Regions from separate parts of the Streptomyces sp. NPDC036815 genome, predicted to be linked through region 2. Evidence: riboswitches for the same ligand, from Rfam matches in the RefSeq annotation. Region 2 holds a riboswitch; each other region holds the start of a gene.
The links. Region 2 has a riboswitch for cobalamin ahead of ACZ69I_RS10725 (CoA-acylating methylmalonate-semialdehyde dehydrogenase). Riboswitches for the same ligand answer to the same signal wherever they lie in the genome.
Positions count from the first base shown of each region.

Region 1: another riboswitch for cobalamin. It lies ahead of ACZ69I_RS05790 (cobalamin biosynthesis protein); the one in region 2 lies ahead of ACZ69I_RS10725 (CoA-acylating methylmalonate-semialdehyde dehydrogenase).
Region 3: another riboswitch for cobalamin. It lies ahead of cobN (cobaltochelatase subunit CobN); the one in region 2 lies ahead of ACZ69I_RS10725 (CoA-acylating methylmalonate-semialdehyde dehydrogenase).
Region 4: another riboswitch for cobalamin. It lies ahead of ACZ69I_RS17390 (ribonucleoside-diphosphate reductase subunit alpha); the one in region 2 lies ahead of ACZ69I_RS10725 (CoA-acylating methylmalonate-semialdehyde dehydrogenase).

Region 1 is NZ_JBVJPW010000001.1:1,289,285-1,296,260, forward strand. Features, by position in the region: gene ACZ69I_RS05780 (putative cobaltochelatase) at 1-190, opposite strand, end outside; gene ACZ69I_RS05785 (cobyric acid synthase) at 237-1,745, opposite strand; gene ACZ69I_RS05790 (cobalamin biosynthesis protein) at 1,742-2,698, opposite strand; cobalamin riboswitch at 2,806-2,951, opposite strand; gene ACZ69I_RS05795 (hypothetical protein) at 3,095-3,319, opposite strand; gene ACZ69I_RS05800 (inorganic phosphate transporter) at 3,332-4,627, opposite strand; gene ACZ69I_RS05805 (class II aldolase/adducin family protein) at 4,982-5,668, shown strand; gene ACZ69I_RS05810 (alpha/beta hydrolase family protein) at 5,734-6,870, shown strand.
Region 2 is NZ_JBVJPW010000003.1:422,898-429,873, reverse strand. Features, by position in the region: gene pstS (phosphate ABC transporter substrate-binding protein PstS) at 175-1,329, shown strand; gene ACZ69I_RS10730 (SCO0607 family lipoprotein) at 1,463-1,798, shown strand; cobalamin riboswitch at 1,856-2,036, shown strand; gene ACZ69I_RS10725 (CoA-acylating methylmalonate-semialdehyde dehydrogenase) at 2,248-3,747, shown strand; gene ACZ69I_RS10720 (acyl-CoA dehydrogenase family protein) at 3,762-4,907, shown strand; gene ACZ69I_RS10715 (enoyl-CoA hydratase/isomerase family protein) at 4,904-5,995, shown strand; gene mmsB (3-hydroxyisobutyrate dehydrogenase) at 5,992-6,976, shown strand, end outside.
Region 3 is NZ_JBVJPW010000008.1:238,310-245,285, forward strand. Features, by position in the region: gene cobN (cobaltochelatase subunit CobN) at 1-2,347, opposite strand, end outside; cobalamin riboswitch at 2,385-2,513, opposite strand; gene ACZ69I_RS19005 (cobalamin biosynthesis protein CobG) at 2,622-3,905, shown strand; gene ACZ69I_RS19010 (precorrin-8X methylmutase) at 3,917-4,543, shown strand; gene ACZ69I_RS19015 (precorrin-2 C(20)-methyltransferase) at 4,540-6,069, shown strand; gene ACZ69I_RS19020 (cobalt-precorrin-6A reductase) at 6,177-6,923, opposite strand; gene ACZ69I_RS19025 (cobalt-precorrin-5B (C(1))-methyltransferase) at 6,941-6,976, shown strand, end outside.
Region 4 is NZ_JBVJPW010000007.1:222,303-229,278, forward strand. Features, by position in the region: gene mctP (monocarboxylate uptake permease MctP) at 1-1,293, shown strand, start outside; gene ACZ69I_RS17385 (GNAT family N-acetyltransferase) at 1,376-1,906, shown strand; cobalamin riboswitch at 1,953-2,075, shown strand; gene ACZ69I_RS17390 (ribonucleoside-diphosphate reductase subunit alpha) at 2,207-4,636, shown strand; gene ACZ69I_RS17395 (ribonucleotide-diphosphate reductase subunit beta) at 4,636-5,655, shown strand; gene ACZ69I_RS17400 (bifunctional albaflavenone monooxygenase/terpene synthase) at 5,723-6,976, opposite strand, start outside.

The DNA.
Region 1 (6,976 bases), on a different contig from region 2:
AACGGCACCCGGCGACGACCGGCACCTCGGGAAGCAGCGCCGAGAGCGCGCGCACGGCGGTGGACTTGGCGGTGCCCTTCTCCCCGCGCACGAGCACACCGCCCACTGCGGGCGAGACGGCGTTCAGCAGGAGCGCGAGCCGCAGGTCGTCCTGGCCGACGAGAGCGGTGAACGGGTACGGGGTGGTCACTGAGCCTCCTTGATGCGGTGGTGCGTGGTGGTGCTCACGACGGCGCTCACGAGGGCGCGCCGGGCGCGATGAACGGCAGCCCGGCCGGCGCGCCGTTCTCGATCAGGCCCAACAGGCCGTCCGTGTCCGCGTGTTCTTCGATCAGGTCGCCGAGCAGGTCGAGCTGTTCCTCGCGCAGCGTCCCGAAGCTGGTGTCGGGTGCGGGGACGAAGCGGCGTCCGGCCGCGCGGGCGACCTCGGTGAGGAACCGGCGCCGGAACGCGTCGCTCTCCAGCGACCCGTGCCAGTGCGTGCCCCACACCTCGCCGACCCGGCAGCCGTCCAGGAAGGGTTCGCCGCCCGCCACCTCGGCGACGCCGTGGTGGATCTCGTACCCCTCGACGGGCTCGCCGAGGGCCTCGCCCACCGGCCGGGCGAGGGTCTTCTCGCGGGCGAACCGCACCCGCACCGGCAGCAGCCCGAGCCCGTCGACGGACCCGGCCCGCGACTCCACCTCGTCCTCGATGTGCTCGCCGAGGACCTGGAAGCCGCCGCAGATGCCCAGCACCGGCCTGCCCTCGGCGGCGCGGCGCGCGAGGGCGTCCGCGAGGCCGCGCTCGCGCAGCCACCGCAGGGCGCGCACGGTCCCGCGCGTGCCCGGTACGACCACGAGGTCGGCGTCGACGAGTTCCTCGGCCCGGTCCACGAACCGCACGACGACGCCCGGCTCCGCGGCCAGTGCGTCCACGTCGGTGAAGTTGGACATCAGCGGCACCGCGCACACGGCGACCCGCAGCACGTCCTCGCCGACCGGCGGGGCCACCACGGACTCCCGGACGGCGCCCCGCAGGGACACCCGCAGGCCGTCCTCCTCGTCGATGCCCAGCCCGTGCTGGAACGGCAGCACACCGAACGTGCGCCGCCCGGTGAGCCCGTGCAGCATGTCGAGCCCGGGTTCGAGCAGGGAGACGTCGCCCCGGAACTTGTTCACCAGGTAGCCCGCGACGAGTTCCTGGTCGGCCGCGCTCAGCAGCGCCGTCGTCCCGAAGAACGACGCGAACACCCCGCCCCGGTCGATGTCCCCGACCACCAGTACGGGGAAGCGGGCGGCGCGCGCGATGCCCATGTTCACGATGTCGGTGCGCCGCAGGTTGATCTCGGCGGGACTGCCCGCGCCCTCACAGATCACGGCGTCATACGTGCCCCGGAGCTCCTCCAGGCATCCCACGACCGTGTCGAGCAACTGCGCCTGCCGCCCCCCGTGGTAGCCACGGGCGCTCATCTCGCCCACGGGCCTGCCCATCAGCACGACCTGGCTCGAGCGGTCACCGCCGGGCTTGAGTAGTACGGGGTTCATCAGCGCGCTGGGCTCGACGCGGGCGGCCTGGGCCTGCATGGCCTGGGCCCGGCCGATCTCCGCCCCCTCACGGGTGACGAAGGAGTTGAGGGACATGTTCTGCGCCTTGAACGGCGCGACGGACACCCCTTTGCGGGTCAGCCACCGGCAGATGCCGGCGGTGACGACGCTCTTCCCCGCGTCCGAGGTGGTCCCGGCGACCAGCAGTCCACCGCTCATGCTTTCCCTCTCCTCGACCTTGCCGACCGCAGCACCCAGCGGGCACCCACCACGACCCCGAGGGCGAGCAGGCCGACCCGGCGGGACAGCTCGGCGGCCCGCTCGATGTCCGCCGCCTCGACGTCGCGTCCCGCCGCGTTCAGAACGGGCCGGTGCTCGACCCGGCCCCCGTACGAGAGCGTTCCCCCGAGCCGCACGCCCAGCGCCCCGGCGAAGGCCGCCTCGACGGGCCCGGCGTTCGGGCTCGGGTGCGCGGCCGCGTCGGCGCGCCACGCCCGTACCGCCCCCGAGGGCGAGTCACCGGCCAGCGCCGCGAGCCCCGCGGTGAGCCGCGCGCCCGGCCAGCCGAAGACGTCGTCGAGGCGGGCGGACGCCCAGCCGTAGCGCCGGTACCGGGGCGACTTGTGGCCCACCATCGCGTCCAGCGTGTTGACGGCCCGGAACCCGACGAACCCGGGGACGCCGCCCAGGGCGCCCCACACGAGCGCGCCGACGACCGCGTCGGAGGTGTTCTCGGCGACGGACTCCACGACGGCCCGGGCGATGCCGTCGGCGTCGAGCGCCTGCGGGTCCCGTCCGCACAGGTGCGGCAGCCGCTCCCGCGCGACCTCGATGTCCCCGGCCTCCAGCGCCCCGCCGATGGCCCGCGCCTCCCGCGTCAGCGACGTACCGCCGACGACGGCCCAGGTGGCGGCGGCGGTCAGCGCGACGGACCCGGCCCGGGAGCGGCGTACGAGAGCGGTGGCGAGGGCGGCGGCACCCGCCGCGCCCCCGGCGCACACCACGGCGTGCAGCACACCCCAGCCTCGGTGGTCGCGCCACAGCATCCGCTCGACGGCGCCCGCGGCACGGCCGAACGCGGCGACCGGATGGCCCCGGCGGGGATCGCCGAGCAGCAGGTCACCGAGGAGGCCGGCGGCGGCGCCGTACGCGAAGTCGCGATCGGCACTCATGCGCTCAGCCCGCCGCTGCGCTGAGGAGACGGCTCGTACTCAAGAGAAGGGGCGGCACCGGGCGGCCGAGCATGGCGATATGTCCTCACTCAGGGTGTCCGCGCCCTGGTTCGACGTGATCGGCGGCGAGAGTTCCTGGCTCGCGGGGAATGGCTCCCCGGTGACAGTGGCGGGACCGCGCCGGATTCGCACCGGCTTCCTCTTCTGCCGCCGTAGTTGGCCCGGGCAGTCCACCACGGCCCGCGAAGGCCCGTCAACTCGCTGTTGACCTGCGGCGGGAGAGTGTGTTGGGGCCCACACGGGCGGCCCGCGCGCGGGGCCCGCACGCGAGGTCCTGACATGCGCGTGGGGCGCGGAGCGTCCGTACGCTCCGCGCCCCACGCGGGACGGCTGCCGTCAGGCGACGATCAGGAAGATCCCGTACGCCACCGCCGCCGCGCACAGGGCGAAGCAGGCGTACGCGCCGGTGCGGGCGAGGGGGGCGGCGCCACCGGTGGAGGCGGCCGCCGTCTGCTGCTTGGAGAGGCCGACGATGCCGAGGGTGAAGAGGCCCACCAGGGCCACGGTCACCGCGAGACTGACTCCGAAGACGGAGCCGAGAGCTGCCCAGTCGATGCTCATGCTGGTCTGTCCTTACACGGTCGCGGGCCGGGCGGGGTCCGCCATGGCGCCGGTCGTGGTGGTGGTCGGAGCCGTGACGGTGGCCTTGACGGACGCGTCCGACGCGACGGAAGAGGCCATCGCGCCCACGGGGGGCGGCGTGACGGCGGCGATCGCGGTGGTCACCACGCCCGCGGGCTCGGTGGTCGCGGTGTCGTCGGTGCGGATCTCGTCATCCGTGACGTTGGTGTGGTCGACGGCGTTGCGCCGGGAGAGCGTCCAGATCACGCCCGATCCGGCGATCAGGAGCGCCGCGGTGGCCGTGATGCCCCAGGGGCCCTGCTTGGTGAGGAACTCGGCGCCCGCGCCGACCAGACCCGCGGCCGGCAGGGTCAGGCCCCACGCGACGAACATCCGGGTGGCGGTCGACCAGCGGACGACGCCGCCCTTGCGGCCGAGGCCCGCGCCCATCACGGCGCCCGAGCAGACCTGGGTGGTGGAGAGCGAGAAGCCGATGTGGGAGGAGGCGAGGATCGCGGTCGCGGCGCTGGTCTGGGCAGCGAAGCCCTGCTGCGGCGCGAGGTCGGTCAGGCCCTTGCCCATGGTGCGGATGATGCGCCAGCCACCGAGGTAGGTGCCGAGCGCGATGGCGATGCCGGCCGAGACGATGACCCACATCGGGGGGTTGGCGCCGGGGTTCAGGACGCCGCCCGTGATCAGGGCGAGCGTGATGATGCCCATGGTCTTCTGCGCGTCGTTCGTGCCGTGGGCCAGGGAGACGAGTCCGGCGGAGGCGATCTGGCCTGCGCGGTAGCCCTTGGCGGTGGCCTTCTGGTCCGTGGTGCGGCCGATGCGGTACGTCAGGCGCGTGGCCAGCGTCGCGGCGATGCCCGCGACCAGCGGAGCGGCGACGGCCGGGATCAGGATCTTGGTGACGACGGTGCCGCCGTTGATCGACGACCAGCCCATCGACATGACCGCGGCGCCGATGAGGCCGCCGAAGAGCGCGTGGGAGGAGCTGGAGGGCAGGCCCACCAGCCAGGTCAGGAGGTTCCAGAGGATCGCGCCGACGAGCGCGGCGAAAATGACCTCGGTCTTGAGGCCGTCCTCATTGACGATGCCGCCGGAGATCGTCTTGGCGACTTCGACGGAGAGGAAGGCGCCGACGAGGTTCAGCACGGCGGACATGGCCACCGCCGTCTTGGGCTTGAGAGCGCCGGTCGAGATGGTCGTCGCCATCGCGTTGGCAGTGTCGTGGAAACCGTTCGTGAAATCGAACACGAGAGCGGTGACGATCACGATCCCGAGGAGAAGCGTGATGTGTTCCATTTACCCAGGCTTCTGTTGGACGTCAGTGGCATGTGGAACGTAGGCAACCCGGGTGAACGGAAAGTGAACTGGGCCGGGCGGTGCGGTGACCCGAAGCGGAGTGCCCTTGCTCCGTATTGAGCTGATCTCTGATCCTGATCGTACGGAGCGGTGGCGGGAGCCCCGCAAACGGGGCGGAGTGTCGGGTTCCGCCATCCGGCGGCGGCCCGCCGCGCACCCCTCGGACCGGCGCACGAACTCGGCGGGGAGATCCTGCTCACCCGGCGGCCCGCCGCCGTAACCGGAATCCCCCCGAGGACCGCCCCGACGCCCTCGGCTCTACGGTGCGGGGCCACCGGCTGGCAGGATCACCGCATGACTGAGCAGCGGCAGGGGCAAGGACGGCAGGCGGACGGGGACGCGCTCGGGCGGGCCTGGGCCGAGCTGGTCGGGACGGCCCGCAGGACGGTGACGGACGGCCTGGTCGTCGGCACCTCGGGCAACGTCTCCCTACGCGTCGGCGACACCGTCCTGGTCACCCCGAGCGGCGTCCCGTACGACAGGCTGCGCCCCGAGGACGTGCTCGGCGTCGACCTCGACGGCCGCCGGGTCCTCGGCGGCCTCACCCCCACCAGCGAACTGCCCATGCACCTCGCGATCTACCGCGCCACCCGCGCGCGGGCGGTCGTCCACACCCACGCCGTGCACGCCACGGCCGTCTCCCTGCTGGTCACGGAGCTCCCCGCCGTGCACTACATGACCGCCGCCCTCGGCGGCCCGGTCCGGGTCGCCCCGTACGCGCTGTACGGCACCGAGGAGTTGGCCGGGAACATGCTCCACGCCCTGCGCGACCGCACCGGATGCCTCCTCCAGAACCACGGCACGGTCACCTACGGGGACAGCCTCGACCAGGCCTTCGACCGCACGGCCCAGCTGGAGTGGATGTCCCGCCTCTGGCTCACCGCCGCAGCGGTTCCCGGCCACACCCCGGCGCTCCTGTCCCCGGACCGGCTGCACGAGGCGGCGGAGAAACTGCGGGGCTACGGCCAATCGGCCACCTGAGCCACGACTCACCCCACGGGTACCGCCCACTGGCCTCCGGGGCCTCGCCCCCGGACACTGGGACGGTGCGCCCAGCCAAAGCGACGGCAGCGGCCGTCACCGCAGTAACAGCCGCCCTAGGAACAGCCGCAGCCGCGATCGCGGCGGGCCGGTTCGCCAGCGACGCCGCCCTCAGGGCGCCCGCGGGCCGCCCCCTGCCGACCGAACCACGCCTGACCGTGCACGCCACGGCCGCGGGGCAGATCAGCCTGACCCGCGCCCTGGCGAGCCGCCGCCCCGGCACGTACGGCCTGAGCGGCAACGGCACCCACGCGATCGTCGGACCCGTCCTGGAGTCCGCCCCGCACGAGGCCGACACGGTCGTACGCCGCCTCGAAGCCGTCACCCACGGCTCCCTGGACCCCGGCGCCCGCGTCTGGCTCACCCCGCAGGTCCACACCGGGGACCCCCGCTCCGCCCTCGGCATCGACCACACCGACGTCGACATCCCCGGCGAGCTCGGCACGCTGCCCGCCTGGTTCGTGCCGGGCTCCCGCGACACCTGGGTCATCACCGTGCACGGCCTGGGCACGACCCGCGAACACCCCATGGTCGTCATGGACTTCCTGCGCCGCCTGCAAGTGCCGGTCCTCGACCTCGCCTACCGCGGCGACCCGGGCGCGCCCCGCTCCCCGGACGGCCTCGGCCACCTCGGCGAGTCGGAGTGGCGCGACCTGGACGCCGCCCTGCGCCACGCCGTGCGCGAGGGCGCCGAGCGCGTCGTCCTGCACGGCTGGTCCACCGGCGCCGCCATGTGCCTGCACGCCGCGGCGCACTCCGCGCTGCGCGACCGGATCAGCGGACTCGTCCTCGACTCCCCGGTCCTCAACTGGGAGACCACCCTGCGCGCCCTCGCCGGCGCCCGCCGCACCCCCGGACCGCTCCTTCCGCTTGCGGTCCGTGCGGCACAGGGGCGCACGGGACTGCGCGGCGACCGGATCCTGGCGGCCGCGGGCCCCGGCGTCCTGCGGGTCCCCACCCTGCTCGTACACGGTCCCGACGACGCCGTCGCGCCCTGGGGCCTCTCCCGGCAACTGGCTGCTCAGCGCCCGGACCTCGTCACCCTGCACCCCGTGCAGGACGCGCCGCACGGTGCCATGTGGAACGCCGACCCGCAGGGCTACGAAGAGGTGCTGCGCCGCTTCCTCACCCCCCTGCTGTGACCCTTCGCACGTCCGCCCGCCCGCCGCGCCCGGCCCCGGCGCGCGGCGGGTGAACGCCCCACGTCCCCATTCCGTTTGGGTTTTCGGACCGTCAACAGGAAGACTG
Region 2 (6,976 bases):
CTACCGCTCGATTCCCGTATCGCAGCACGTCGCTCGATGTTCGCCCTTGCTTCACCCGCCGCTGCCGCGGATCGGCGAACATCTGAGGTCCGGCCCGGAGTCGGTCGGAACAGACAGCCGGTCGAGACGCACGGCCGGTCGAGACCCATGTCGCGGTACCCCGAGGGGACAACGTTGCAACGCCCACGTCCAGGACGTACGTACCAAGGAGGCAGAGCGCACGCGGCGGTCTGCCTCACCGTTCTGCTCTCGCTCTCCCTCGCGGGATGCGGAGTCGCGGGCATCGGGGGTGACGACGGGGACGGCGACGAGCGGGGCGCCGCGCGTTCCTCCGCCGTCGCGGGGATCGACTGCGCCGACACCGGCAAGGTTCCGGGTACGGGGTCGAGCGCCCAGCAGAACGCCATGAAGTACTGGATCAAGCAGTACCAGCGCGCGTGCCCGGGCGTGCGGATCGCGTACAACCCGATCGGGTCGGGGGCGGGCGGCGCGCAGTTCCTGCGGGGCGCGACGGCGTTCGGCGGCTCCGACAGCGCGCTGAAGCCCGAGGAGGTCGAGCGCTCGAAGGACGTCTGCCGGGGCGGGCGCGCGATCGACCTGCCCATGGTCGGCGGGCCCATCGCGATCGGGTACGACCTGCCGGGCGTGGAGGACCTCGTCCTGGACGCCCCGACCCTCGCCGGAATCTTCGACCGGAAGATCACCTCATGGGACGATCCGGCGATCCGGCGCCTCAACCCCGACGCCGATCTGCCGTCCATGCCGGTCCGCCCCGTGCACCGGTCGGACGACTCCGGCACCACCCAGAACTTCCAGGCCTACCTCGCGGGCGCGGCGCCCGCCGCCTGGGCCCACCCGGTCGGCAAGGCCTGGCAGGGCGGGGGCGGCGCCTCCGCGAGCGGGTCCAGCGGCGTGGCATCGGAGGTGACCTCGGGGTTCGGTGCCATCGGCTACTTCGAGCTGTCCTTCGCGCGGGACCGGCGGATCAAGACCGTGAGCATCGACACGGGCGCGCCCGCCCCGGTCGCACCGACGCCGACGACGGCGTCGGCCGGAATCGCGCAGGCGCGCGTCGCGGGCAAGGGCCGGGACATGAAGCTGAAGTTCCGCTACGGCGCCGCGCATCCGGGTGCGTACCCGATCGTCCAGGTGACCTACGAGATCGTCTGCGACAAGGGAAACCACGAGGAGACGCTGCCCGCCCTCAAGTCGTTCCTGACGTACACGGCGAGTGAGGCGGGCCAGAAGGACCTGTCCGGCCTGCACTACGCGCCGCTCCCCGAATCGGTCGCCGGTCAGGTGCGCGACGTGGTCGGCACCCTGTCCTGACGTACGGGTGCGGCTTCCCGTGCGGGTGACCGAGGGGCCGCTCCTCTTTGAGTACCCGTACTCATGATCGGGAGCCACGGCTCGCGCAAGCTGGTGTGGCAACGTGCGACGAGCCGACATGAAGGAGCCGACAGTGGCCAGGAAGATCCGAGTTCGTACCGCCCCGCGAGCGATCGGCGGCCGTGTGGCGCGGGTCGCGGTGGGACTCGCGCTGGCTGGTGCGGTGGGTGGCGTGCTCTCCGCCTGTTCCACGGAGGACGCGATCTGCGGCGGCGGCGAGTATCCCGTCCTGCGGGTGGGTGGCAGCGGGTCGGCGTGCCAGCCCGACGGGGAGGAGCCGCCCAAGGGCTATGCCCGCTACCCGCAGGGGAAGGTCCCCGAGCATGTCGGGGACAAGTGGGACACGTACTGGAACGATCACACGCTCGACAAGGACGGCAGGATCGTGAAGCTGAAGGACGGCGAGTGATCGCGCGGACGCCGACTCGCCGGACGGGGTGGACTTACTAGGACGTCCAACTATATGTTCGTGACCAGAGCCCGCGGTGCAGGGAAGCCGGTGTGAATCCGGCGCGGTCCCGCCACTGTGACCGGGGAGTGCGTTCTCGCCGAGCGATACGCCACTGACGGAGCACGTCCCGTCGGGAAGGCGGGAGAACGCGCGCTGATCCGGGAGTCAGGATACCGGCCGCGGGGTGTTCCGTGTTGTCCACGAGGATGGAGCAGACACGCATGGCACCGGTCCGTGACCACGACCCAGGTGATCCGGCGAAGCGAGCGGCGACCCCTGTCGACGCCCGACTCCACGACGGCTCTTAGGCCTTCGCGTCCCACGTCAGAACCGCCCGCCCACCGCACCCGGTGGCGCCGACGGCCTGCCGTGCCATCCCCGGACTCACCTGACGAGAGCAGGCTCTCATGGTCCGTGAACTGACACATTTCATCGGCGGCAAACACGTGCGCGGGGCGTCCGGGCTCTTCGCCGACGTGTACGACCCCAACACCGGCTTTGTACAGGCACATGTGCCGCTGGCCGGGCGTGACGAGACGGTCGCGGCGATCGCCGACGCCGAGTCCGCGCAGCGTGCGTGGGGGGAGTGGAACCCGCAGCGGCGCGCCCGCGTCATGCTGCGTTTCCTCCAACTCGTCGACGAGGAGCGGGAGTCCCTGGCCCGGCTGCTCTCCAGCGAGCACGGCAAGACGGTCTCCGACGCCCACGGTGACCTGCAACGCGGCCTCGAAGTAGTCGAGTTCGCCGCGGGCATCCCGCACCTCCTCAAGGGCGAGTTCACCGACAACGCCGGTACCGGCATCGACGTGCACTCCCTGCGGGTGCCCCTCGGCGTCACCGCAGGGATCACCCCGTTCAACTTCCCCGCCATGATCCCGCTGTGGAAGGCGGCCCCCGCGCTCGCCTGCGGCAACTCCTTCGTCCTCAAGCCGTCCGAACGCGCGCCCTCCGTCCCGCTCAGGCTCGCCGAACTGTTCCTGGAGGCGGGTCTGCCGCCCGGTGTCCTGAACGTCGTCAACGGAGGCAAGGAGACCGTCGACACCCTCCTGGAGGACCCCCGGGTCCAGGCGCTCGGCTTCGTCGGGTCCACGCCGATCGCCGCGCACATCTACGCCACCGCCGCCGCGCACGGCAAACGCGCCCAGTGCTTCGGCGGCGCCAAGAACCACATGATCGTCATGCCGGACGCCGACCTCGACCAGGCCGTCGACGCCCTCGTCGGCGCCGGGTACGGCTCGGCGGGGGAGCGCTGCATGGCCATCGCGGTCGCCGTCCCCGTGGGCGAGGAGACCGCCGACGCGCTCGTCGCCCGGCTCAAGGAACGCGTCGCCGACCTGCGCATCGGCCCCTCCGACGACCCCGGGGCCGACTTCGGCCCGCTGGTGAGCCGAGACGCTCTCGACCGGGTCCGCCGTTACGTGGACATCGGCGTCAACGAAGGGGCCGAACTGATCGTGGACGGGAGGGACTTCACCCTCCCTGGCCACGAGAACGGCTTCTTCGCCGGAGCCACGCTCTTCGACCGCGTCTCGCCGCGCATGCGGATCTACCGCGAGGAGATCTTCGGCCCGGTGCTGTGCGTGGTCCGCGCGGCCGACTACGAGACCGCTCTGCGCCTGCCCACCGAACACCCCTACGGCAACGGCGTGGCCCTCTTCACCAGGGACGGCGACACCGCCCGCGACTTCACCCGCCGCGTCGGCGCCGGCATGGTCGGGATCAACGTGCCGATCCCCGTACCGGTGGCGTACCACACCTTCGGAGGCTGGAAGCGGTCCGGCTTCGGCGACCTCAACCAGCACGGCCCCGACGCCGTCCGCTTCTACACCCGTACGAAGACCGTCACCTCGCGCTGGCCCTCCGGGGCCAGGGAGGGTGCGAGCTTCACCATCCCGACGATGGGATGACGGCGATGACATCGATGGCCACCACCCTCACCAAGGACCAGCTCGCACTGGCCGAGGTCACACTCGACTTCGCCGATACGTATCTGGCGCCGCACGCCGTCGCCTGGGACCGCGACAAACACTTCCCCGTGGACGTCCTGCGCAAGGCCGCCGAACTGGGCCTCGGCGGAGTCTACGTACGCGAGGAGCACGGCGGTTCCGGGCTCGGCCGCACCGACGGAACCCTCGTGTTCGAGGCGCTGGCCACCGGCTGCCCCTCCATCGCGGGCTACCTCTCCATCCACAACATGGTCGCCTGGATGATCGACCGGTACGGCGACCAGGACCAGCGCGCCCGCTGGCTGCCGGACCTGTGCACGGCCGCGTCCCTGGGCAGCTACTGCCTCACCGAACCCGGTGCCGGATCGGACGCGGCGGCCCTGCGGACGCGGGCCGAACGCCACGGCGGGGGCTACGTCCTGACCGGCGTCAAGCAGTTCATCTCCGGAGCGGGCGCCTCGGACGTGTACGTCGTCATGGCCCGCACCGGCGAGGAGGGGCCCGGCGGCATCTCCGCGTTCGTCGTCGAACGGGACGACCCCGGCCTCTCCTTCGGCGCCGACGAACGCAAGATGGGCTGGAACGCCCAGCCGACCCGCCAGGTGCTCCTCGACGGCGTCCGCGTCCCCGCCGGCCGGCGGCTCGGCGCCGAGGGGGACGGCTTCCGCATCGCCATGTCCGGCCTCAACGGCGGACGCCTCGGCATCGCGGCCTGCTCCCTGGGCGGCGCCCAGAGCGCACTGCACCGCAGCGTGGCCTACCTCGCCGACCGCGAGGCGTTCGGCGCCTCGCTCCTGGACGCCCAGGCGCTGCGGTTCCGGCTCGCCGACATGGCCACCGAGCTGTCGGCCGCCCGCGCGCTGGTGCGTCAGGCGGCCGACGCCCTCGACAGGGACGACGCTCGGGCCCCGCAGCTCTGCGCCATGGCCAAGCGGTTCGCCACGGACACCGGCTACTCCGTGGCCGACCGGGCGCTCCAACTCCACGGCGGCTACGGCTACTTGAGCGAGTACGGCATCGAGAAGATCGTCCGTGACCTGCGGGTCCACCAGATCCTGGAAGGAACCAACGAGATCATGCGCCTGATCGTGGCCCGCGGCCTGACCGAGGCCGTCCGATGAGCGCGGCGGACGACTCCGTGCTGCTCGACTCCGTGCTGCTGCGCGTCGAAGGCCGCGCGGCCCATGTGGTCCTCAACCGCCCCAAGGCCCTCAACGCCCTCACCCACACCATGGTGCGCCGCATCGACCAGGCACTCACCGACTGGGAACGGGACCCCGCGGTGGACACCGTCGTCCTCACCGGAGCGGGGGAGCGCGGCCTGTGCGCGGGCGGGGACATCCGGTCCATCCACGAGGACGTGACGACCGGTGACGGAGAGGCGACGCGGGACTTCTGGCGTGACGAGTACCGCCTCGACGCCCGCATCGCGCGCTTCCCGAAGCCGTTCGTGGCCGTCATGGACGGCATCGTGATGGGCGGCGGTGTCGGCGTCTCGGCCCATGCGGAGGTGCGCGTGGTCACCGAACGCTCCCGCGTGGCGATGCCGGAGACCGGCATCGGCTTCGTGCCCGACGTCGGCGGCACCTATCTGCTTGGCCTCGCGCCCGGCGGGCTCGGTGCTCATATCGCCCTCACCGGGGCGCAGTTGACGGCCGGGGACGCGCTCAGGTGCGGCCTCGCCGACCACTTCGTACCGTCGTCGGCCCTGCCCCGGCTGATCGCGGACCTCGCCGAGGCGCCCGTACGAGACGTCCTCCCGCGATACGTCCAGGACGCGCCGCCCGCTCACCTGGCCGACGAGCGCGAGTGGATCGACCACTGCTATGCCGCCGACACCGTCGAGGAGATCGTCGACCGGCTCCACGCGGACGGTTCGCGCGCGGCGAAGGAGGCGGCGGAGACCCTGCTCGGGCGCTCGCCCACCGCGCTCAAAGTGACCCTGGAGGCGCTGCGGCGCGCACGCGGCCTCGGCTCGCTGGAAGCCGTCCTCGACCAGGAGTACCGCGTCTCGTGTGCGGCCCTGACCTCGTACGACCTCGCGGAGGGCATCCGCGCCCAGGTCATCGACAAGGACCGCACGCCGCGCTGGAGCCCCGGCACGCTCGCCGAGGTGGCCGCGGACGACGTCGCACGTTTCTTCGCGCCGCTCGGGGGCCGTGAACTGGCCCTGAACGGCGGGGCCGTGACGCAGGAGGTGGCGTGGTGAGCGGGGCCAAGGGTGCAGGGCTCGCCGAGTCAGTCGAGACAGCCGAGGCAGTTGCGTCTGCCGAGTCGGCCGAGGCGAGGACCGTCGCCTTTGTCGGACTCGGCAACATGGGTGGTCCGATGGCCGCGAACCTGGCCGCCGCCGGGCACCGCGTGATCGGCCACGACCTGGCGTCCGGCGCGCTGGCCGCCGCGGCGGCGAGGGGAGTGCTGCCCGCCGCCTCGGCCGTCGAAGCCGTGGCGGACGCCGACGTGGTCGTCACCATGCTGCCCGCCGGACGCCACGTCCTCGCGCTCTACCGGGACGGGGGGCTGCTCACGGCGGCGGCTCCGGGCACGCTGTTCCTCGACTGCTCCACCATCGACGTCGCGGATGCCCGCGCCGCGCACGAGGCGGTGACCGCCGCCGGCCACCGGGGGCTCGACGCGCCGGTCTCCGGCGGCGTGGTCGGAGCCGAGGCCGGCACCCTGACCTTCATGGTGGGCGGCGGCGCGGCGGAGTTCGCGCAGGCCGAACCCCTGCTGGCCGTGATGGGGAAGCGGGCCGTGCACTGCGGGGACGCGGGCGCCGGGCAGGCGGCGAAGATCTGCAACAACATGATCCTCGGCGTCTCGATGGTCGCCGTGAGCGAGGCCTTCGTACTCGGCGAACGCCTGGGCCTGACCGCGCAGGCCCTCTTCGACGTGGCCTCCACCGCGTCCGGCCAGTGCTGGGCGCTCACCTCCAACTGCCCGGTGCCGGGCCCGGTCCCCGCGAGCCCGGCCAACCGCGAATACCGACCGGGCTTCGCGGCCGCCCTCATGGCGAAGGACCTCGGCCTGGCCGCCGGGGCGGCACGCGCGACCGGCGTGGACGCCGCGCTGGGCCTGCGCGCGGCCGAACTGTACGAGGAGTTCGCCGCGGACGGCGGGGCGGAGCGCGACTTCTCGGCGATCGTGCAGACGATCAGGGAGCGCTCCGGCCCGGTGATCACCGGCGCGG
Region 3 (6,976 bases), on a different contig from region 2:
CGTGCACCGCGTGGTCGAGCTCGGCGGTCGTGCCCGCCAGGCGCGGGACGACCTCGCGCGCCGCGAACTCCAGTACGGCGGCGACCTGTTCACCCTGGTCGCGCGGGATCGCCGCGAGGTCCCAGTCCGCGTCGTCCATCGCCTGGACCAGCGCGCGGGCCTTCTCCTCGGCCTCGTCGGCGCTGACGCGGGTCGCCGCGGACTCGTCGAGACCGAGAGCCTCGCGCAGGCCGGGCAGGGCGGTGGTGCCGCCCCAGATCTGGCGGGCCCGCAGGATCGCGAGGACCAGGTTGACGCGGTCGCCGGCCGCCGGGGCGGTGCCGAGCACGTGCAGGCCGTCGCGGATCTGCATGTCCTTGATCTCGCAGAGCCAGCCGTCGACGTGCAGCAGGAAGTCGTCGAAGCCGTCGTCGTCCGGGCGGTCCTCCAGGCCCAGGTCGTGGTCGAGCTTCGCGGCCTGGATGAGCGTCCAGATCTGTGCGCGGATCGCGGGCAGCTTCGCCGGGTCCATGGAGCTGATCTGGGCGTACTCGTCGAGGAGTTGCTCCAGGCGCGCGATGTCGCCGTAGGAGTCGGCGCGTGCCATCGGCGGCACCAGGTGGTCGATGAGCGTGGCGTGCACGCGGCGCTTGGCCTGGGTGCCCTCGCCCGGGTCGTTGACCAGGAAGGGGTAGATCAGCGGCAGGTCGCCGAGCGCGGCGTCGGGGCCGCAGGCCGCGGAGAGGCCCGCGTTCTTGCCGGGCAGCCACTCCAGGTTGCCGTGCTTGCCGAGGTGGATCATCGCGTCGGCGCCGAAGCCGCCGTCGTCGGCCGGGGCGGCGATCCAGCGGTACGCCGCCAGGTAGTGGTGCGACGGCGGGAGGTCGGGGTCGTGGTAGATCGCGATGGGGTTCTCGCCGAAGCCGCGCGGCGGCTGGATGAGGATGAGGAGGTTCTCGCGGCGCAGAGCGGCCAGGACGATGTCGCCCTCCGGGTCGCCGCCGTTGCCCACGCGGGAGCGGTCCAGGAACATCTCGCCGGGCGGCGGGCCCCAGTGCCCCTCGACGGACTCGCGCAGCTCCGCGGGGAGCGTCGCGTACCAGCGCTTGTAGTCGGCGGCGGGGATGCGCACCGGGTTGGCGGCGAGCTGCTCCTCGGTCAGCCAGTCCTGGTCGTGGCCGCCCGCGTCGATGAGCGCGCGGATCAGCTCGTCGCCGTCGCCGGAGACCAGGCCGGGCAGGTCCGCCTCGGGGCCGAACGCGTAGCCCTCGGCGCGCAGCCTGCGCAGCAGCGCGACGGCGGAGGCCGGGGTGTCGAGGCCGACCGCGTTGCCGATGCGGGAGTGCTTCGTCGGGTAGGCGGAGAGGACCAGGGCGAGGCGCTTGTCGGCGGCCGGGATGTGCCGCAGGCGCGCGTGGCGCACGGCGATTCCGGCGACGCGGGCCGCCCGCTCGGCGTCGGCCACGTAGGCGGGCAGGCCGTCCTCGTCGATCTCCTTGAAGGAGAAGGGGACCGTGATGAGGCGGCCGTCGAACTCCGGCACCGCGATCTGGCTCGCGGCGTCGAGGGGCGAGACGCCCTCGTCGTTCTCCTCCCAGGCCGAGCGCGACCCGGTCAGGCACAGGGCCTGCAGGATCGGCACGTCGAGGGAGGTCAGCGCGCCTGCGTCCCACGACTCGTCGTCGCCGCCCGCGGAGGCCTCGGCGGGCTTGGTGCCGCCGGCCGCGAGCACCGTCGTCACGATGGTGTCGGCGGCGCGCAGCGCGTCGATCAGCTCGGGCTCGGGGGCGCGCAGTGAGGCCACGTACAGCGGCAGCGGGCGGGCCCCGGCGTCCTCGATCGCGCCGCACAGCGCGTCCACGAAGGCGGTGTTGCCGCTCATGTGGTGGGCCCGGTAGTAGAGCACCGCCACCGTCGGCCCCTCGACCGCGCGCGCGGTGCGCTCCAGCGGGCCCCAGGACGGGGCGGGCGCGGGCGGCTCGAAGCCGTGGCCGGTGAGCAGCACGGTGTCGGAGAGGAAGCGGGCCAGCTGCTCCAGGTTGGCGGGGCCGCCGTGCGCGAGGTAGGCGTGCGCCTCGGCGGCGATGCCGACCGGCACGGTCGAGGACGCCATCAGCTGGGCGTCGGGTGCCTGTTCGCCGGTGAGCACGACGACCGGGAGGCCGGTGGCGATGAGCTGGTCCAGGCCGTCCTGCCAGGCGCGGACGCCGCCGAGGAGGCGTACGACGACGAGGTCGACGCCGTCGAGCAGGGCGGGCAGCCCGTCGAGGTCGAGGCGGGAGGGGTTGGCGAACCGGTAGTCGACGGGGCCTCCCGCCGCGCGGGCACTGAGCAGGTCGGTGTCGGAGGTCGACAACAGCAGAAGCATGCGGGCGCAGGCCTTCCTCGGGGTGTCCGCGCCCCGGGTGGTCGTATGGACGGCAGGAGTTCCTGGCTCACCCGGAGTCCGGGTTCACAGTGGCGGGACCGCGCCGGATTCGCACCGGGCTTCCTCCCTCGGGTCCTGGTGGACCCACGCCGTCGCTGGCGTCGACGGACTTGGTAGCCCGCCGCCTGCATAGTAAGTCCTGCCCGCCGGGTGCGGGGCGGCCACCTGCCAGGACGGCCCGTCTCGGGAGGCGACCGGCCGGATCCGCGTGGGTATGCTCGCCGCCATGCCGCCCACCCGAGCCTCTTCCCCAGACCAGGGCGAATCCCTCATACGCGACCGGGGCGACGCCTGCCCCGGCGCCCTTCGCCTGCACCTCGCCGACGACGGCGGGCTGGCCCGACTCCGGTTGCCCGGTGGCCTTCTGACGTCCCGTCAGGCCGCTGTGCTCGGCACCGCGGCGGAGCGTCTCGCCGACGGGAACCTCAGCGTCACCTCGCGCGGCAACATCGAGCTGCGCGGCCTCGGCGACGCGTGCGGCGGCGAACTCTCCCGCCTGCTCGCCGACGCGGGCCTGCTGCCCTCCGCACGGCACGAGCGCGTGCGGAACGTCCTCGCGTCCCCCCTCGCAGGAACCGACGGACTCGGCCACGCCGACGTGCAGTTGTGGGCCCGTGAGCTGGACCGACTCCTGTGCGCGCAGGAGTGGACGACGGCACTCTCCGGCCGCTTCCTGTTCGCCCTGGACGACGGGCGCGCGGACCTGGCCGGGATCGGCGCGGATGTGACCTTGATCGCAGAATCGGGCGGGACGGCGGTCGTACGCGTCGGGGGCCGCGCCTTCCGGATCGCCGGAGCCGACGCCCCGCGCGCCGCCCTCGCCGCCGCCGGCGCCTTCCTCGACGCGGTGCGCGCGGCGGGCAACGGAGCCTGGCGGGTCACGGAACTTCCCGCGGGCCAGGACGTGGACCTGGCCGGAGCGCTGGAGCGGGCGGACGTCGCGGCCGAGCGGACCGAGGTCCCGGACACGGTCCGCGGCGCCCCGCCCGCCCCCGGCGCCGCCGGACACGCGGTCGCGGTGAACGCCCGTCTCGGCCGGGTCAGCGCCGCCCAGTGGCGCGCCCTGCTCCCGCTCCCCGCCGACGAGCTGCGGGTCACCCCGTGGCGCGGCTTCGTGCTCCCCGGCTTCGCCGACGCGGCCTCGGCCCGCGAACGGCTGGCCGCGCTCGCGGACGCCGGATACGTCACCACCCCCGACTCCCCCTGGCTCGGGGTCGGCGCCTGCACCGGCCGCCCCGGCTGCGCCAAGTCCCTCGCCGACGTGCGCGCGGACGTGGTGCCGGGTCCCGGCGGGCTCCCCGTCCACTGGTCCGGCTGCGAGCGGCGGTGCGGGCACCCGCGCGGCGACTGGGCCGACGTCCTCGCCACCGGCGACGGGCGGTACGAGGTGACGGTGCGCACCGCGGGCGGCGAGCGGCTGTCCGTACCCGGCGCCACCCTGACCGAGCAGATCACCAGGGCACGTACGACCAAGACCACCCCTACGGCCACGAGATGAGCGAGAGCACAGTGTTCGACTACGAGAAGGACGGCGCGGCGATCTACCGCGAGTCCTTTGCCACCATCCGCGCGGAGGCGGACCTCCACGGCCTGCCCGCCGACGTCAGCCAGGTCGCGGTCCGGATGATCCACGCCTGCGGGATGGTCGACCTCGTGAAGGATCTCGCCTTCAGCCCGCGGGTGATCGCCGACGCCCGCAAGGCGCTGCGCGACGGCGCGCCGATCCTCTGCGACGCGAACATGGTCGCGAGCGGCGTCACGCGCAAGCGGCTGCCCGCCGACAACGACGTGATCTGCACGCTCGCCGACCCCTCCGTGCCGGACCTCGCGGCGCGCCTGGGCACCACCCGCAGCGCCGCCGCCATGGAACTGTGGCGCGACCGCCTCGAAGGCTCCGTCGTCGCCATCGGCAACGCGCCCACCGCGCTCTTCCGCCTCCTGGAGATGATCGAGGAAGGCGCGCCGCGCCCGGCCGCCGTCCTCGGCATCCCGGTCGGCTTCGTCGGCGCCGCCGAGTCCAAGGACGCGCTCGCCGCACACCCTTCCGGTCTGGAGTACCTGGTCGTACGGGGGCGTCGCGGCGGCAGCGCGATGGCCGCGGCGGCGATCAACGCGATTGCGAGCGAGACGGAGTGAACACCGAACAGCGCCCGCAGGGGCGGCTCTACGGGGTCGGCCTCGGCCCCGGCGACCCGTCGCTGATGACCTTGCGCGCCGTCGAGGTGATCGCGTCGGCCGACGTCGTCGCCTACCACTCGGCGCGGCACGGCCGGTCCATCGCCCGCTCGATCGCGGCCGCGCACCTGCGCGCCGACCACATCGAGGAGGCGCTGGTCTACCCCGTCACCACGGAGGGCACCGACCACCCCGGCGGCTACCGCGGCGCCCTCGACGACTTCTACGAGGAGGCCGCGGCCCGGCTCGCCGTCCACCTCGACGCGGGCCGCACGGTCGCCGTGCTCGCCGAGGGCGACCCGCTCTTCTACGGCTCCTACCAGCACATGCACAAGCGCCTCGCGCACCGCTACCCGACCGAGGTGATCCCCGGCGTCACCTCCGTGAGCGCGGCGGCGGCCCGCCTCGGCGAGCCGCTGGTGGAGGCCGAGGAGGTCCTCACCGTGCTGCCGGGCACGCTCCCCGAGGAGGAGCTCGCCGCGCGCCTCGCGGCGACGGACTCGGCGGTCGTCATGAAGCTGGGCCGCACGTTCGGGAAGGTGCGGGGCGCCCTGGAGACCGCGGGCCGCCTCGACGAGGCCCGCTACGTCGAGCGGGCCACGATGGCGGGCGAGCGCACCGGCAGGCTGGCCGACGTGGACCCGGAGTCGGTGCCGTACTTCTCCGTGGCGGTGCTGCCGAGCCGGGTGGCGCCGCTGACGGGCGGACCCGCGCCGGAACCGCCCGCGGAGCGGCGCGGAGAGGTCGTCGTGGTCGGCACCGGTCCCGCGGGCCCGCTGTGGCTGACCCCCGAGACGCGCGGCGCGCTCGCCGCCGCCGACGACCTGGTCGGCTACACCACGTACGTCGACCGCGTGCCGCACCGCGCAGGCCAGCGGCGGCACGGCTCCGACAACCGCGTGGAGTCCGAGCGCGCCGAGTTCGCCCTGGAGCTGGCGCGGCGGGGGCGGCGGGTGGCCGTCGTGTCGGGCGGCGACCCGGGCGTCTTCGCGATGGCCACGGCGGTCCTGGAGGCGGCCTCGCAGGACGCGTACGCGGACGTTCCGGTACGGGTGCTGCCCGGTGTGACGGCCGCGAACGCGGCGGCGGCCCGGGCGGGGGCCCCGCTCGGCCACGACTACGCGACGATCTCCCTCTCCGACCGGCTCAAGCCCTGGGAGGTCATCGCGGAGCGGCTCGCGGCGGCCGCCGCCGCGGATCTCGTCCTCGCGCTCTACAACCCGGGCTCGCGCAGCCGCACCTGGCAGTTGGGCAAGGCACGGGAGCTGCTCCTGGAGCATCGGGCCCCCGACACCCCGGTCGTCCTCGGCAGGGACGTCGGCGGCCCCGAGGAGAGCGTGCGGATCGTGCGCCTCGGTGATCTCGACCCCGACGAGGTCGACATGCGGACGCTGCTGATCGTCGGCTCCTCCCAGACCCGGTGGGGCAGGCGGCGCGGGGGCGAGGAGCAGATCGTCTGGACACCGCGGCGGTACCCCGAGGGGTAGCCCCCTCTTGGGTCGCCTGCGGGTGCGTCATGGTTGCTCGCGCGGTCCCCGCGCCCCTGAAAACACGGGTGCGGGGAGCTGCGCGACCAGCCACGGACAACCCGCAGTCAGCCGCGCAGCGTACGCACCCAGGCGATCGCTTCCTCCGGCGTGGCGACGCCGTCCACCCCCTCCGGCCCGGGAGGCCGGCGTACGACCACGACAGGAAGCCCCGCCTCGCGTGCGGCGACGAGTTTCGGTGCGGTCGCCACGCCCCCGCTGTCCTTGGTCACCACGACGTCGACGCGGTGGGCGCGCAGGATCTCCCGCTCTCCTTCGAGCGTGAACGGGCCCCGGTCGAGGAGTACCTCCATGCGCGCGGGGAACGGCGGCTCGGGCGCGTCGACGGAGCGTACGAGGAACCACAGGGCCGCCGTCCCGGGGCCCGCGAACGCCGCGAGGCCCATCCGCCCGGTGGTGAGGAACACCCGCTCGCCCAGGGCGGGCAGCACCCGTGCCGCCTGCTCCAGGGAGTCGACCGGATGCCAGTCGTCCCCGTCTTCCGCGACCCAGCCGGGGCGGCGCAGGGCGAGCAGGGGAACATGGGCGGTGGCGGCGGCCTTCGCCGCGTTGAACGAGATCGTCCCGGCGAAAGGATGGGTGGCGTCGATGAGCGCGTCCACGTGGTGCCCGGCCAGCCACGCCGCCAGCCCATCGGCCCCGCCGAAGCCGCCCACGCGGACCTCGCCGGGCGGCATCCGCGGCGCCGCGACCCGTCCCGCGAGGGAACTGGTCACCCGCAGCCCCGCATCGGCCGCGAGGAGCTCCGCCAGGCGGCGGGCCTCGGTCGTTCCCCCCAGAATCAGTACGTGCACGGAGTTCGGTTCCCTTCATGAGTGAGGCAAGCGGGGCGGGCGAGGCCAAGGGC
Region 4 (6,976 bases), on a different contig from region 2:
GTGACCACGTCCGACTTCGTGCGCGGGCGGTTCGGCTCCAAGGGGCTCTCGCTGGCCGTCGCGGTCACCGGCATCCTCGCCACGATGCCGTACATCGCGCTCCAACTGGTCGGCATCCAGGCCGTGCTGGACGTCATGGGGGTGGGCGGCGGACCCGACACCAACTGGTTCGTGAAGGACCTGCCGCTCCTCATCGCGTTCGCGGTGCTCGCCGCGTACACGTACTCGTCCGGTCTGCGCGCGCCCGCGCTGATCGCGTTCGTGAAGGACGGCCTGATCTACCTGGTCATCGCCGTCGCGATCATCTACATCCCGATCAAGCTCGGCGGGTTCGACGAGGTCTTCCGGGCGGCGAGCGACAAGTTCTCTGCGTCCAACGAGGCGGCGGGCAAACCCGTCGCGGGCCTCGCGCCGGGCGAGGCCGGGCAGTGGACGTACGCGACGCTCGCCCTCGGCTCCGCGCTCGCGCTGTTCATGTATCCGCACTCGATCACGGCGACGCTCTCCTCCAAGAGCCGCGACGTGATCCGCCGCAACACCACGATCCTGCCGCTCTACTCGCTGATGCTCGGCCTGCTCGCGCTGCTCGGGTTCATGGCGATCGCGGCCGGGGTGAAGGTGGAGAACGGCCAGCTGGCGATTCCGCAGCTGTTCGAGAACATGTTCCCCGACTGGTTCACGGGCGTCGCGTTCGCGGCGATCGGCATCGGCGCGCTCGTCCCGGCGGCGATCATGTCGATCGCGGCCGCGAACCTCTTCACCCGCAACATCTACAAGGACTTCCTCAAGCCGGACGCGACGCCGCAGCAGGAGATGAAGGTCTCCAAGCTGGTCTCGCTCCTGGTGAAGGTCGGCGCGCTCGCCTTCGTCCTCACCATGGACAAGACGGTCGCGATCAACTTCCAGCTCCTGGGCGGCATCTGGATCCTGCAGACGATGCCCGCGCTGGTCGGCGGCCTGTTCACCCGGTGGTTCCACCGCTGGGCGCTGCTCGCGGGCTGGGCGGTCGGCATGGCCTACGGCACGCTCGCCGCGTACGGCGTCGCCTCGCCGACCCAGAAGCACTTCGGCGGCTCGTCCGACGAGATCCCCGGCATCGGCGAGATCGGCTACATCGGCCTGACCGCGTTCGTCCTGAACGTGATCGTGACCGTGGTCCTCACCTTCGTCCTGAAGGCCCTGAACGCCCCCGACGGCGTCGACGAGACGTCCCCGGAGGACTACACGGCCGACGCGGGCGACCCCGGCGTCATAGAGGAACTGCCGAAGGCGACGGCGGGCGCCGGACACTGAGTCCCGCCCCCTGCGCACAGCGAAAAAGGGCCGCCGGAAAACCGGCGGCCCTTTGCCGTACCCGTATTGCACACTGCGCCGCATGGACATCACGATCAGGCGGGCACGGCCCGAGGAGTACGGGGCGCTGGGCGATCTCACCGCGCAGGCCTATCTCGACGACGGACACCTGGACTTCGGGGCGGAGGACCGCTATCTGCCCGTGCTGCGGGACGTGGCGGGGCGCGCGGCGCACGCCGAGATCCTGGTGGCCGCGGCGGACGACACGGACGGCGGGCTGCTCGGCGGCGTGACCTTCGTGCCGTCCTGCGGCCCCATGGCCGACATCGCGCGGGAGGGCGAGTCGGAGATCCGCATGCTGGCGGTCTCGCCCGCGGCGCGCGGCCGCGGTGTGGGCGAACTCCTGGTGCGCTCCTGCGTCCAGCGGTCCAGGGACGCGGGCCGCGACCGGCTCGTCCTGTCCTCCTCGCCCTCGATGCGCACCGCCCACCGGCTCTACGAACGCCTCGGCTTCGCACGCACCCCGGAGCGCGACTGGTCCCCGATTCCCGGCCTCCCGCTGCTCACCTACGCGTTGACACTTCAGGGGCCACCGGCCGGGCCCGCAGCGTGATCCGACACAAGATGTGGGCCTGCTTCAGTAGTGCGACACAAGATGTATGCTCGTGCTCGCTGTCGCCGCAGGGGAATCCGGTGCAAGTCCGGAACTGTCCCGCAACGGTAGACGTGTGCGCATTTGTCGTACGCGGAGTCCGAAGACCTGCCGGCAGTGCACCCGAGTCGTCCGGCCCGGGTGCCGACCGTCCGGGCCTCGTGGAATGGGCCGGTGGACGCGGTACGCCGCCCTGCCCGGGTGCGCCCGTGTGTGCCGCCCCCTCCCCCAGGCCCAGAGCCGAGCGAGGGAGAGCTCCACGTGACCATCGCGCCCGCCGAACCTGCGTCAGTGCCGGCATCGCGACCCAGTGACAGCGCCGAAAGCACTGAGGGTACCGACGCGCCGGGGACCGCGCTGCTGCGCACCCTGACCGACCTCACCGCCGACCTCCCCGACGCCGACCCTGGCCGGGTGGCGGCCGCCGCGCTGCGCGGCCGGTCGGCCAGGGCCGACGAGAGCGAGCTCCGCGAGCTCGCGACCGAGGCGGCGGCGGGGCTCATCTCCGAGGACCCGGCGTACTCCAAGCTCGCCGCCCGGCTGCTCTCCCTCTCCATCGCCGCCGAGGCCGCCTCACAGGGCGTGCGCTCCTTCACCGAGTCGATCGCGGTCGGCCACCGCGAGGGCCTGATCGCCGACCGCACCGCCGCGTTCGTGACCGCGCACGCGGCCCGGCTCGACGCGCTCGTGGAGAGCGCGCTCGCGGACGGCGCCGACTTCCGCTTCGGCTACTTCGGCCTGCGCACGCTGCACAGCCGCTACCTGCTGCGCCACCCGATCACCCGGCAGGTCATCGAGACGCCGCAGCACTTCATGCTGCGCGTCGCGAGCGGTCTCGCGGAGACCGACTGGGACACGGCGGCGGACAGCGGCCGCGCGGTCGGCGAAGTAGCCTCGCTGTACGGGCTGATGAGCCGCCTGGACTACCTGCCGTCCTCGCCGACGCTCTTCAACTCCGGCACCCGGCACCCGCAGATGTCCTCCTGCTACCTCCTCGACTCCCCGCTGGACGAGCTCGACTCGATCTACGACCGCTACCACCAGGTCGCGCGGCTCTCCAAGCACGCGGGCGGCATCGGCCTCTCGTACTCCCGCATCCGGTCGCGCGGTTCGCTGATCCGCGGCACGAACGGGCACTCCAACGGCATCGTGCCGTTCCTGAAGACCCTCGACGCCTCGGTCGCCGCGGTGAACCAGGGCGGGCGGCGCAAGGGCGCGGCCGCGGTCTACCTGGAGACCTGGCACTCCGACATCGAGGAGTTCCTGGAGCTGCGCGACAACACCGGTGAGGACGCGCGCCGCACGCACAACCTCAACCTCGCGCACTGGATCCCGGACGAGTTCATGCGCCGCGTCGCCGCCGACCGGGAGTGGTCGCTGTTCTCGCCGTCCGACGTGCCCGAGCTCGTCGACCTGTGGGGCGAGGAGTTCGACGCCGCCTACCGCGCGGCGGAGGCCGCGGGCCTGGCCAGGAAGACGATGCCGGCCCGCGACCTCTACGGCCGCATGATGCGCACCCTCGCGCAGACCGGCAACGGCTGGATGACCTTCAAGGACGCCGCCAACCGCACCGCGAACCAGACCGCGGAGCCCGGCCACACCGTGCACTCCTCCAACCTCTGCACGGAGATCCTGGAGGTGACGGACGACGGCGAGACGGCCGTCTGCAACCTCGGCTCGGTCAACCTCGGCGCGTTCGTGGAGGACGGCGACCTCGCGTGGGACCGCCTCGACGAGACCGTCCGTACCGCCGTCACCTTCCTCGACCGCGTCGTCGACATCAACTTCTACCCGACCGAGCAGGCGGGCCGCTCCAACGCCAGGTGGCGCCCGGTGGGCCTCGGCGCCATGGGGCTCCAGGACGTCTTCTTCCAGCTGAAGCTCCCCTTCGACTCCCCCGAGGCACGGGCGCTCTCCACCCGCATCGCCGAGCGCATCATGCTCGCCGCGTACGAGACGTCCGCGGACCTCGCCGAACGCAGCGGACCCCTCCCGGCCTGGGAGAAGACCCGCACCGCGCGCGGGGTCCTGCACCCCGACCACTACGACGTCGAGCTGGCGTGGCCGGAGCGCTGGGCGGCGCTGCGGGAGCGCATCGCCGTGACCGGGATGCGCAATTCGCTGCTGCTCGCCATCGCGCCGACCGCCACCATCGCGTCCATCGCGGGCGTCTACGAGTGCATCGAGCCGCAGGTCTCCAACCTCTTCAAGCGCGAGACGCTGTCCGGCGAGTTCCTCCAGGTCAACGCGTACCTGGTCCAGGAGCTGAAGCGGCTCGGGATGTGGGACGCGCAGACCCGTGAGGCGCTGCGCGAGGCCAGCGGCTCGGTGCAGGGGTTCGACTGGATCCCCGCGGAGGTGCGCGCGCTGTACCGCACGGCGTGGGAGCTCCCGCAGCGCGGCCTGATCGACATGGCCGCCGCGCGCACCCCCTTCCTCGACCAGGCGCAGTCGCTCAACCTCTTCCTGGAGACGCCGACCATTGGCAAGCTCTCCTCGATGTACGCGTACGCCTGGCAGCAGGGCCTGAAGACCACGTACTACCTGCGCTCGCGCCCCGCGACGCGCATCGCGCGCGCGGCCGGCGGCTCGAACGCGGCCGCCACCGCCCCCGTCCCCGCCCAGGCCACGGCCGAAGAAGCCGTCGCCTGCTCCCTGGAAAACCCCGAGTCCTGCGAGGCCTGCCAGTAATGAGCACCACCCACTCAGAGAAGAACCTGCTCGACCCTGGCTTCGAGCTGACCCTGCGCCCGATGCGCTACCCGGACTTCTACGAGCGCTACCGGGACGCGATCAAGAACACCTGGACCGTGGAGGAGGTCGACCTCCACTCCGACGTCGCCGACCTCGCCAAGCTCTCGCCCGGCGAGCAGCACATGATCGGCCGTCTGGTCGCGTTCTTCGCGACCGGCGACTCGATCGTCTCCAACAACCTCGTGCTCACCCTCTACAAGCACATCAACTCCCCCGAGGCGCGGCTGTACTTGAGCCGCCAGCTCTTCGAGGAGGCCGTGCACGTCCAGTTCTACCTGACGCTGCTCGACACCTATCTGCCCGACCCGGAGGACCGCGCGGCGGCCTTCGACGCGGTCGAGGAGATCCCCTCCATCCGCGAGAAGGCGGAGTTCTGCTTCCGCTGGATGGACTCGGTCGAGAAGCTGGACCGTCTGGAGAGCAAGGCCGACCGGCGCCGCTTCCTGCTGAACCTGATCTGCTTCGCCGCGTGCATCGAGGGCCTCTTCTTCTACGGCGCCTTCGCCTACGTCTACTGGTTCCGCTCGCGCGGTCTGCTGCACGGCCTGGCCACCGGCACCAACTGGGTGTTCCGCGACGAGACGATGCACATGAGCTTCGCCTTCGACGTGGTCGACACCGTCCGCAAGGAGGAGCCCGAGCTCTTCGACGACGCGCTGCGGCAGCAGGTCACGGACATGCTGAAGGAGGCCGTCGAGGCCGAGCTGCAGTTCGCGCGCGACCTGTGCGGCGAGGGCCTGCCCGGCATGAACACCGACTCGATGCGCGAGTACCTGCAGTGCGTCGCCGACCAGCGCCTGCAGCGCCTCGGCTTCGCGCCGGTCTACGGCTCGGAGAACCCCTTCTCCTTCATGGAGCTGCAGGGCGTGCAGGAGCTGACCAACTTCTTCGAGCGGCGGCCCTCCGCCTACCAGGTCGCGGTCGAGGGTTCGGTCTCCTTCGACGACGAGTTCTAGCCTCGGCGTCCGGCGCCCCCGGTGTGCCCGTCCCGTCCGATGTGACGGGGCGGGCACACGGGCGCGCTCAGCGCGGCCGGGCCCGCAGGACGAGCCGCTTGGGGTGCAGGGTGATGCCGACGCGGGTGCCGGTGTCGGTCTCCTCGACCCGCTCCAGACGCCACTTCGGGACCACCGTCCCCAGGATCAGGGTGAGTTCGGCCAGGCTGAAGTGGTCGCCGGGGCACTTTCGGTTGCCGACGCTGAACGGCATCATCGCGAAGTCCGGCACGTCGGACGCGCGTTCCGGATTCCAGCGGTCCGGGTCGAACTCCAGGTGCCGCTCGAAGGAACGCGGATCGCGCTGCATCGCGTAGACGCTGTAGACGATGTCCGCGTCGGCCGGAATCGAATAGCCGCCCAGCTCGGTTTCGGCCACGGACCGACGGGTGAATATCCAGGCGGCCGGCCGTATACGCATCGCCTCGGTGACGACATTGCGGGTGTGCGGCAGGTCTCCCAGATCGGCGAATGTGATCGCCCGATCCGGGGCCACGGAATTTACTTCTTCAACCAACCGCCTTTCCTGCTCGGGGTGTTCGGTGAGCAGATGGAACGTCCACGCCAGCGTCGACGCCACATTCTCCGCACCCGCCACGACGAGCGAAACCACGTTGTCGTGGATCTCCTGGTCGGCTATGGGCGCACCGGTTTCGTCCCTGGCCCGCAGCAATTCGGCGAGCAGGTCGTCGGGGCCGCCGGGGCCGGCCGCGCGGCGTTCCGCGACGATCTCGTCCACGAGCGCGTGCAGATCGGCGAGCGCCCGCTCGAACCGCCGGTTGGCCGGGGTCGGCACGCGGTAGAGCGGGCCGACCGAGAGCACCATCCGGCGGTAGAGCCCCTCGAAGACGGTGTGCAGCGAATCGGCGATGCGGTCCGCCTTCTCGCCGATCGAGTCGACCTCCAGGAGCGAGCGCGAGACGATGCGCACGGCGGTGCGGAACATCTCCGCGCTCACGTCGACCGTGGCGCCCGGCTGCCAGCGGGCCGCCGTGGCGCGCGCCTCCTCCTCCATCACCTCGGCGTAGCCGGCGATCCGCTCGGGCCGGAACGCGGGCTGCATCGTGCGCCGCTGGCGGCGGTGCACCTTGCCGTTGCTGGTCGCCACGCCCTTGCCGAGGAGCACCTCGAGGGTGTCCCAGAGCGGTCCGCCGACGATGTACTCGGGGCTCTTCAGAAGGGCGCCGACGAGTTCCGGGTCGCAGACCGCGTACGCCGTCCTCGGCCCCAGCCTGATCCGTACGAGATCCCCGTGGTCGCGCAGCGCGGCGAGGAAGCCGAG